2 regions of the Nonomuraea marmarensis genome follow, and region 2 is predicted to be linked to the other one. Evidence: predicted binding sites of a transcription regulator. Region 2 holds the regulator's gene; the other holds the start of a gene.

Evidence for each region. Region 2 encodes LexA, which represses DNA repair genes until DNA is damaged. Its sites were predicted from a motif close to TCGAACANNTGTTCGA; they were not measured.
Region 1: recA (recombinase RecA) is a predicted target of LexA. The motif match lies at 2,641-2,656, and genes of this name have one in related genera.

What each region holds. Positions count from the first base shown of each region.
Region 1 covers NZ_JBICRM010000002.1:235,693-240,761, forward strand. Annotated here, with positions in the region: gene ACFLIM_RS04085 (ATP-dependent helicase) at 1-1,091, opposite strand, end outside; gene ACFLIM_RS04090 (VOC family protein) at 1,178-1,666, shown strand; gene ACFLIM_RS04095 (hypothetical protein) at 1,673-1,867, opposite strand; gene ACFLIM_RS04100 (DUF3046 domain-containing protein) at 1,912-2,106, shown strand; gene ACFLIM_RS04105 (hypothetical protein) at 2,103-2,375, opposite strand; gene recA (recombinase RecA) at 2,759-3,850, shown strand; gene ACFLIM_RS04115 (hypothetical protein) at 4,141-4,296, opposite strand; gene ACFLIM_RS04120 (regulatory protein RecX) at 4,519-4,962, shown strand.
Region 2 covers NZ_JBICRM010000013.1:103,391-108,459, reverse strand. Annotated here, with positions in the region: gene ACFLIM_RS22535 (S41 family peptidase) at 1-2,822, shown strand, start outside; gene lexA (transcriptional repressor LexA) at 3,065-3,772, opposite strand; gene ACFLIM_RS22525 (LysM peptidoglycan-binding domain-containing protein) at 4,707-5,018, shown strand.

The DNA.
Region 1 (5,069 bases), on a different contig from region 2:
GCCTCCTCGATCTGCGCCCGCTCCTCCTTGGAGACCGAGCCGTGGTGAGCGCGCACGATCTCGGTGACGACGCCCTTGCCGGCCCCGGCCTGCGCCATCATCTCGGCCGGCATCCGCTTGGGCGGCTCCGCGTCCGGCTGAGGCGTCTCCCAGATCGACAGATCCACGGCCTCCGTCCCCTGCTCCCGCCCATAGGCCAGCTCGTTGAGCCGCGTGCACAGCCGCTCGGCCAGCCTGCGGGAATTGGCGAAGACGATCGTCGAGCTGTGCGCCTCGATCAGGTCGAACAGCCGTTCCTCGACATGGGGCCAGATGGACCTGTTGGCCGGCTCCGCACCCTCGTCGAGCCGCCCGCCCTCCATCTCCGTCATGTCCTCCACGGGCACGACGACCTCGACCTCGATCCGCTTCTCGGACGGCGGCTGCACCACGGTGGCCGGCCGCATCCCGCCCAGGAACGCCGCCACCTCGCTCACCGGCCGCACGGTCGCCGACAACCCGATCCGCTGGGCGGGCCGGTCGAGCAGCGCGTCGAGCCGCTCCAGGCTGAGCGCCAGATGGGCGCCGCGCTTGGTCGCAGCGACCGCGTGCACCTCGTCCACGATCACCGTCTCCACACCCCGCAACGCGTCCCGCGCCTGGCTGGTGAGCAGCAGGAACAGCGACTCGGGCGTGGTGATCAGGATGTCGGACGGCTTGGCCGCGAACCGCCGGCGATCCTCGGCGGGCGTGTCACCCGAACGGATCGCCACCGAGATCTCCGGCACCGGCTCCCCGAGCCTGCGCGCCGTCTGCTTGAGCCCGGCCAGCGGCGCCCGCAGGTTACGCTCGACGTCGACGGCCAGGGCCTTGAGCGGCGACACGTAGAGCACCCGCGTCCCCTTGCGACCGGCAGGCTCCGAGGCCAGCTTGTCCAGGGACCAAAGGAAGGCCGCCAGCGTCTTGCCCGACCCGGTGGGCGCGACGACCAGGGTGTTGTCGCCGCGCGCGATCGACTCCCACGCCCCCTCCTGGGCGGCCGTGGGCGCTTGGAAGGCTCCGGTGAACCATTGCCTGGTCACCTGGCTGAAGTGGTCGAGGGAGCTCACCAGCACATACTGCCTCGCCGCACCGACAGAAAACGCATTGTCCCGGCGGCAGGTGATTGAGCGGTGGCCGGGGCGGACATACAGCGACCGTGAGCATTGACTATGCGGCCATTGAGGCTCGCCGTGCCGACATCAGGCAGCGTTACGTGTTACCGCACCGGCCATCGAGCAGCGCACGCGGCCTGCACCACATGGCCCTGCTCTCATCGGACGTGGAGCGTACCATCCGGTTCTACCAGGACCTCCTGGAGTTCCCGTTGACGGAGATCATCGAGAACCGCGACTACAAGGGCTCGAATCACTTCTTCTTCGACATCGGCAACGGAAACCTGCTGGCGTTCTTCGACTTCCCGGGGCTCGACCTGGGACCGTACCAGGAAGTGCTGGGCGGGCTGCACCACGTGGCGATCTCCGTCGACCCCGCCACCTGGGAACGGTTGCGCGGGAAGCTGGAGATGGCCGGCGTGCCGCACCAGATAGAGAGCGGCGCCTCCATTTACTTCAAGGACCCCGACGGCGCCCGCCTGGAGCTGCTCGCCGACCATCTCGGTGAGATGTACGGCTCGCGGGTGCTGTGACGTGCTCTAACGTCGCGACGCCCGGCGCGTGCGCGGCTTGCCCGCACGCGGCGCCTGCCTGATGCCCGCGTGCCGCTCCGATCGCTCCCCCTTCTCCTTCTGTACGGCGAGGCGCAGCGCGAGCAGTAACTGGCGGCGCCTGGCCCGGTTGGCCTTGGTCCTGGCTGTCTTCGGGGGTGAAGACTTGGGGGTCTTTGGCATGCGTGTGTCTTACCCACACCCCGGGCGATTCCATACTTGAGTTCATGCGCCTGACCGAGTTCTGGAGACGGATGAACGCTCATTTCGGCGAGACGTACGCCGAGTCGTGGGCCCGCGACTACGTGATCGCCCCGCTGGGCGGGCGCACGGTCATGCAGGCGCTGGCCGACGGGGAGAGCGCCAAGACCGTCTGGCGCGCCGTCTGCCAGGTCGAGGACGTCTCACCCAGGCTGCGCTAGGTCTGCGCCGTGTCCAGGGTCTGCCGGAGCGCGGCGGCCGTACGTTCCAGGTCGTCCGCGCGGCCCTGACCCCCGGGCGACCACAGGAAGAGCCATCCGCGGGCCGACGGGGTGGCGAAGACGATCGTCTGGCGGCCGGTGCGCGGGTGCCACACCCACAACACCGGATCGTCGCCGCCGATCATGCGGCTCACCAGGCCCTGGCTGGGCAGCAACTCGGCGAGTGCCTCCAGATGGGCAAGCCGTTCCCCGGTGTAGCCACTCGCCACGTGCCCCTCCAACTCTCGCCCCTGCAGAGAGTCTCCCCAGCTCACCCGCCTCGCAACACGCTGATGGGGACCCTTGTGAACATCACTTGACGAGATCGCGGGATCACGCTCGGGTCCATGAGGATGCCAGGACGTGCCGATCGCGCCTTGGATGGCCCTGCCGTCAGGCGCGGTGAGCCGGATCGTGCCCGCGTTGGTGCGGCCCTCCGCCTGCTCGCCGCCCCCGAGACGGCTAATTGCGGCCACCTGCGTGTTCCTGCTGAGATCGAACAGCCGTTCGGCTACGATGGACCACGTCTTCCTCGACTGTCGATGAAAATGTCGGTGGCAGGCCGTAGCTTTCACTCGACTGATCGGACCACGACTCTCCAGGGGGAGTTCCCATGGCTATCAACGACCGCGAGAAGGCCCTCGAGACCGCCCTCGCTCAGATCGAGCGGCAATTCGGCAAGGGCTCCGTCATGCGACTGGGCGATGACGCCCGAGCCCCCATCGAGGTGATCCCCACGGGATCGATCTCCCTTGACGTGGCCCTCGGCATCGGCGGGCTGCCGCGCGGGCGCATCGTCGAGGTCTACGGCCCGGAGTCCTCGGGCAAGACCACGATCGCCCTGCACGCGGTGGCCAATGCCCAGCGGGCCGGCGGCATCGCGGCGTTCATCGACGCCGAGCACGCCCTCGACCCCGAATACGCCAAGAAGCTGGGAGTCGACACCGACGCCCTGCTGGTCTCCCAGCCCGACACGGGCGAGCAGGCGCTCGAGATCGCCGACATGCTGATCAGGTCGGGCGCCGTCGACATCATCGTCATCGACTCGGTGGCCGCGCTGGTGCCCAAGGCCGAGATCGAGGGCGAGATGGGCGACAGCCACGTCGGCCTCCAGGCCCGCCTCATGTCCCAGGCCCTGCGCAAGATCGCCGGTGCCCTCAGCAACACCGGCACCACCGCCATCTTCATCAACCAGCTCCGCGAGAAGATCGGGGTGATGTTCGGATCACCTGAGACCACAACGGGCGGAAAGGCCCTAAAGTTCTACGCTTCGGTCAGATTGGACATTCGCCGCATCGAGACGCTCAAGGACGGCACGGAGGCGGTCGGCAACCGCACCAGGGTCAAGGTCGTCAAGAACAAGATGGCCCCGCCGTTCCGGGTGGCCGACTTCGACATCCTCTACGGGGTGGGCATCTCCCGTGAGGGCGGCCTCATCGACATGGGCGTGGAGCACGGCTTCGTCCGGAAGTCCGGCGCGTGGTACACGTACGAGGGTGACCAGCTCGGCCAGGGCAAGGAAAACGCGCGCAACTTCCTGAAGAGCCACCCCGACATGGCCAACGAGATCGAAAAGAAGATCAAGGACAAGCTGGGCGTGGGTCCCCGCCTCGACACTCCCTCCGAGCCCGCCCCCACCCCGGCCCCGGCCGCCGCCCCCTCCGGGCGGGCCTCGAAGCCCACCCCGAAGCCGGGTGACGTCTGATCGGTAGTCCTATGAGTGACACGGACCGGCCACAGGCGCCCCACCCTCAAGCCGGGGGCGCCTGGCCCGCCCACTCCGCAACGGACGACAACTCGTCACAGGACCGTGACGCCACTTCGCCAGGCCTTCGTGACGACGGCACCTCGTCACGCAGGCGTGACGTGGCTCGGTCGGCTGCGGGTGGCTGGCCATCGGTCGACGAGTGGAGCGAACAACGCACCCGCCTCCGCTCCTCAGAACCGTCATCCGCGGAGGCCCACGAAGGCCAACCCAGCGCTGCCGAAGCCGGGCTAAGTGGCCAGGTCATCGTTGATCGGGCCGTCGGCGATCAGGAGGACGCCGGCCGGCGTTCGGGCGGACAGGCTCTTACCGGCGGTCAGGAAGGTGTCGGCCGGCGTTCGGGTGCGGATGCTGCATCCGGTGACCAGCGGGGCGACGGGTGGCATTCCGAGGTATTGGCTGGGAATAGCTGGTTCTCGGACGAGCAGGCGGACGTCGGTAAGAAACGATCGGGCAGAGGGCGCCGATCGGGCCGGTCCAACGGACGGGCTGGGAAGGATGCGCGGGGCCGGCTGCCCGGAGGGCCTGATGTAGAGAGCCCTGCCGGTGCTGGACCCGAGGCCGATCCGGAGTCGGTGGCCCGGGCCATTTGCCTTCGCCTCCTCACCATGGCCCCTAAGACGAGAGCCCAGCTCGCCGAAGCCCTTCGCAAACGGGACGTGCCGGAGGAAGCCGCCGAGGCGGTCCTCGGTCGCTTCTCCGAGCTCGGCCTGATCAACGACGAGGCATTCGCGGCGGCCTGGGTCGATTCCCGGCACCATGGTCGCGGCCTGGCCAAGCGTGCCCTGGCGGCCGAGCTGCGCCATCGGGGCGTGGACACCGACACGGTGAACGAAGCCGTGGAGCGCCTCGATTCCGACCAGGAGGCGGAGACGGCCCGGCGGCTGGTGGAACGCAAACTCGCCGCCACCCGATCCCTCGACCCGCAGACTCGTACCCGGCGCTTGGCGGGCATGCTCGCGCGCAAGGGCTACTCCTCGGGGCTGGCGTTCCGCGTCATCCGGGAGGCGCTCGAACAGGAGGGCATCGAACTGGAGGAGGACTTTCCATAACCTGCCGTCCTCACGACTGCGCCCACGCTCGCGGCTGCGCTTCGTGCCCGCGCCCCGGCCGCGTGCTCGCGCCGGGTCCGTCTCCGTACCTGGGGTTGCCTCCATGC
Region 2 (5,069 bases):
AGAGCGAGCGCAGCAGGAACTGGGCCTACGCGGTGCCGCTCGACGGCGGCCCGGCCACCCGCCTGCCGTACGGGTGGGTCAGTGACGTCGCCGTCAGTGGCGCCAAGGTCGCCACCGTGTCGGCGTTGTGGCGCGAACCGTCGCAGTGGAAGCGGTACCGGGGCGGCACGGCGGGCAAGATCTGGGTCGACGCCGGCGGGGACGGGGAGTTCACCAGGCTGTTCGCCGACAGCACGGCCCAGTACTGGTCGGTCAGCTGGGTGGGGGACCGGATCGTGTTCCTGGCCGACATCGACGGCATCGGGAACGTGTACTCCGCCCTGCCCGACGGGTCCGACCTGCGCCGGCACAGCTCCCATGCGGAGTTCTACGCCCGTCACGCGGCCGGCGACGGGGAGCGGGTGATCTACGGTCACGCCGGGGATCTGTGGTTGCTGGAGAGCCTGGACGCGGAGCCGTACCGGCTGGACGTGCGGCTCGGCGGGCCGCGTCCCGGGCGGGCCAGGCGGCCCGCGCCCACGCGGGTCGGCTCGTACTCGCCGGACACGACCGGGCGAGCCAGCGCGGTGGAGATCCGCGGGACCGCGCACTGGGTGACCCACCGCGACGGGCCCGCGGGCGCGTTGCGGGTGCAGGCGGGCGTCCGGGTACGCCTGCCGCGCGCGCTCGACGCGGACGGGAAGGCCGTGTGGGTGTCCGACGCCAGCGGGGAGGACGGGCTGGAGATCGGCACGCCCGGCGGCGAGGTCAGGACGCTGGCCGCCGGGCAACTCGGGCGGGTGCTCGAACTGGAGGCATCGCCCGACGGCAAGCACGTGGCAGTGGCCACGCATGACGGGCGGCTGCTGGTGGTCGACCTCGAGTCCGGAAATATCCGGGAACTGGATCGGACCACGCAGGGGGACGTCAGCGGGCTGACGTTCTCGCCCGACTCGGGCTGGCTGGCCTGGGAACATCCGCATCACGAACCGCTGTCGCAGATCAAGATGGGGCGGGTGGACGGTACGTCGGTGATCGACGTGACGCCGGTGCGGTTCGCCGACTACGACCCGGTGTTCAGCAAGGACGGGAAACATCTGGCATTCCTGTCGGTGCGCACGTTCGATCCCGTTTACGACGCGCACGTCTTCGACCTGTCGTTCCCTGCCGGGTGCAAGCCGTACATCGTGCCTCTGCAGGCCGCCACGCCGTCGCCGTTCGACCCCTCGTTGCAGGGGCGCGGGTTCAACGGCGAGGACGACAAGCCCGGCAAGGAGGAGAAGAAGGACGACGCGCCGCCGCGTACCGAGGTCGATCCCGAGGGGCTCGCCTCGCGGGTCGTGCCGGTGCCGGTGCCCGCCGGGCGGTATCACAACCTGCGTACCGCGAAGGACGCGCTGTTGTGGCTGCGCTACCCGCTCGCGGGGCAACTCGGCGACGGGACCGAGTCCACGAACGAGATCGTGCTGGAACGCTACGACCTCAAGAAGCGCGCCAAGACCGAGCTGGGCAGGGAGGTGCGCTCGTTCGAGGTCAGCGGCGACGGCACCAGGCTCGTCACCAACGGCAAGAACGGCCTGCAGACCCGCGCCGCCGGGGAGGGCGACGAGGTCGTCACCATCGACCTCGACCGGATCACCGTGCAGCTCGACCCGGTCGCCGAGTGGCGGCAGGGCTTCCGCGAGGCGGGGCGGCTCATGCGCGACCACTTCTGGCGCGAGGACATGAACGGCGTCGACTGGCAGGCCGTGCTCGACCGCTACGAACCGCTGGTCGAACGCATCGGCGCCCATTCCGAGCTGATCGACGTGCTCTGGGAGACGCAGGGCGAGCTGGGCACCTCACACGCCTACGCCTACGGCAACGGCGGCGGCTACGACCCCCGGCGCCGCCAGGGCCTGCTCGGCGCCGACCTCTCGCGTGACGCCGACGGGGTGTGGCGGGTCACGCGCATCCTGCCCGGCGAGTCCTCCGACCACGCCGCCCGCTCGCCGCTCCTCGCGCCCGGCGTGGCCGTCCGTCCGGGCGACGCGATCGTCGCGGTGGGCGGGCGTCCGGTGGATCCGGTACGCGGCCCCCTCGCCCTCCTCGCCGGCACCGCCAACCAGCCGATCGAGCTGACCGTGCGGCCCGCCGCCGGTGGGGACCCGCGCCGGGTCGTGGTCAGCCCGATCGCGGACGAGTCGCAGCTGCGCTACCACGACTGGGTGGAGAGTCGCCGGGCCCACGTCAGGGAGGCGTCCGGCGGCAGGCTCGGATACCTGCACGTGCCCGACATGGTGGCTTCCGGGTGGGCGCAGTTCCATCGGGACCTGCGTACCGAGATGGCTTATGACGGGCTGGTCGTGGACGTGCGGGAGAACGGCGGCGGGCACCTGTCTGAGCTGGTGCTGGAGAAGCTGTCCCGCAAGGTCACCGGGTGGGCGCGGGCGCGCGGGTACGAGCCGATGCGGTATCCGGAGGACTCACCTCGGGGGCCGATCGTGACGATCACCGACGAGTTCGCGGCCTCCGACGGTGACATCGTGAGCGCCGGGATCAAGAACCGTGGCATCGGGCCGCTGGTGGGGACCCGGACGTGGGGCGGGGTGATCGGGATCGACTCGCGGTATTCGCTGGTGGACGGGACCCGGGTCACGCAGCCTCGGTACTCGTTCTGGATCGACGGGCAGGGGTGGGGGGTGGAGAACCACGGGGTGGAGCCGGACATCGAAGTGGTGATCACACCGCAGGACCGGGTGGCGGGGCGGGATCCGCAACTGGAGAAGGCGATCGAGCTGGCTCTGGCCGCCCTTGAGGAGCACCCGGCCGCGACTCCGCCCGACCTGCCGCCGCTGCCCTGACACTGGCTCGCGTCCGTCTGGTCGCCATCCTGGCGCGCGTCGCTGACGGCGCGTGCCAGCTCACCACGGCGGCTACGACGTCCACTCCGGACCATGGCCGTTCGGCCGAAGGACGGTGCGGCGAGGATGACCGCCTGGCCTGGGTGGTGTCGTACCCCGTGCATGTATGTGTTTTTGGCGCGCGCCGGAACGCGGCGCGACGCATGACGCGCGCCCGAGTGGCCGTCGGTTACGACGTCCGATTACAACCGGCGGAGGACTGCTACGACCTTGCCCAGGACGCTGGCCTCGTCGCCGGGGATGGGCTCGTAGTTGGCGTTGTGCGGGACGAGCCAGACGTGGCCGTCCTTGCGCTTGAAGGTCTTGACGGTGGCCTCGCCCTCGATCATGGCGGCCACGATGTCGCCGCTCTCCGCCACCGGCTGCTGGCGGACGACCACCCAGTCGCCGTCGGCGATGGCGGCCTCGATCATCGAGTCACCGGTGACCTGCAGGAGGAACAGCGTGCCCTCGCCGACGAGCTGCTTGGGCAGCGCGAAGACGTCCTCGACGCTCTCCTCGGCGAGGATCGGGCCACCGGCGGCGATGCGGCCGACGAGCGGCACGTAGGCGGCCGTGGGGCGGCTGATCGTGGGCTCGTCGTCGCTGGCGTCGGGGTCGACCCACAACACGGGCTCGCCCGGCAGGCGCACCTCGAGCGCGCGCGGCCGGTGCGGGTCGCGGCGCAGGTAGCCCTTGCGCTGCAGCGCCGTCAGCTGGTGCGACACGCTGGACGTGCTGGTCAGCTGCACCGCCTCGCCGATTTCGCGCATGGAGGGCGGATATCCGCGCTGTTGCACCGAGTCGCGAATCACTTCGAGGATCTTGCGCTGTCTGGGAGTCAGCCCCAGGGAATCGCGCCGGCGCACCGCGAGGTCGCTGACCCCGTTTGCGTCATCCCGCTCACTCATGCTCTTCCTCCTCGCCTGGCGGCCCGCCTCACCGGCGAACCTCCCGGTCCGTGGTCTTGATGTCGCACACAGCGACCGTATCGCTGTTGAAGATCATCTTCAAACAATTGTTCGAGTCTTCCTCGAAATTGTCGCCAGTGTGGTGTACAACATCGTACGGGAGTTCGATCGACACCGTGTTCGATTTGCTGATCTTTTATTGGGCCTTTTCCAGGGGTCACACGGCGGGAGGTCATCCATGCGAACGACCACGAATACGGACACGACCAGCGAAGACACCAAACGACTCACACTCATCGCCGATGCCACGCAGGGCAAGGATCGACGGGGAGACAATACGCGCTCGGGGGCTGGATCCCGCGGGAATTCCGGCAAGAGGTTGGGGCCCCGTTCGAGTGGCGGGGGGCGGCGTGAGGGCCCTTCGTCCGGCGGGGGTGTGGCTCGGGGGCGCGGAAAGCCCTATTTGCGGCTTGTCCCGTCACCGCGTCCAGGCGCCCAACTGCAGGGCCGGGGAGGTGCCGACGCCGACACCCTCGATGCAGGGGGGCGTCGAGGGCAGGCCATAGGGGCGGAGGGCGGCACAGGCGGCGGGCGAAGGCCACCAGAGACGTCCAGGGCCGGTGCTGATACGGGTCGCGCGCGCAGCGCCGGCGGCGACGCGGGTGGCGGGCCGGGGGCTGGCCGCGTTCGGGGGCGCGGGCCGAGGGCCATCCCCGGTGGGGGCCGGGGGATGGGGGGCGGCGTTGATGGAGGTCGAGGGGCGAGGGCGACCAGTAGGGCGGTGCGGGGGTCGGCTGCTGACGGGCAGCGGGGATGGGGCCGGAGGGCTGCGAAGCGCCGCGAGCAACGGGCTGAGAGGCGGCGCGAGCGACGCGGATTGAGGTGGCGTGAGCGGCGGGTGGCGGCGCGGCTCAGGCGTCGTTCCGCCCCGCCGGTGCGGCTGACTCGTCGCGGGCGGGTCGTGCTGGTGGTCGCGGTGGCGTTATTGTCGCTGGGCGGGTTCTGGCTCGGGACGCGCACGGCGGGGCATGCGGCGGTGAAGGTCGTGGTGCCCAGCCATGCGGGGTTGCCCTGGGTGGAGGTGCACAAAGGGGACACGCTCTGGGTGATCGCCGACGCGCTCGCCCAAGGGGACGATCCCGGCGTTGTGGTGGCGGAGATCAAGCGCTTGAACGGCCTGCCCGACTCCATCATCCGCCCCGGCACCCGCCTCTACGTCCCAAGCGACACAACCGCCTTACGCTGATCGCCGGGTCGCCGGGTCGCCGGGGCTGGGGTGGGGCGGTCTCAGGTCGAT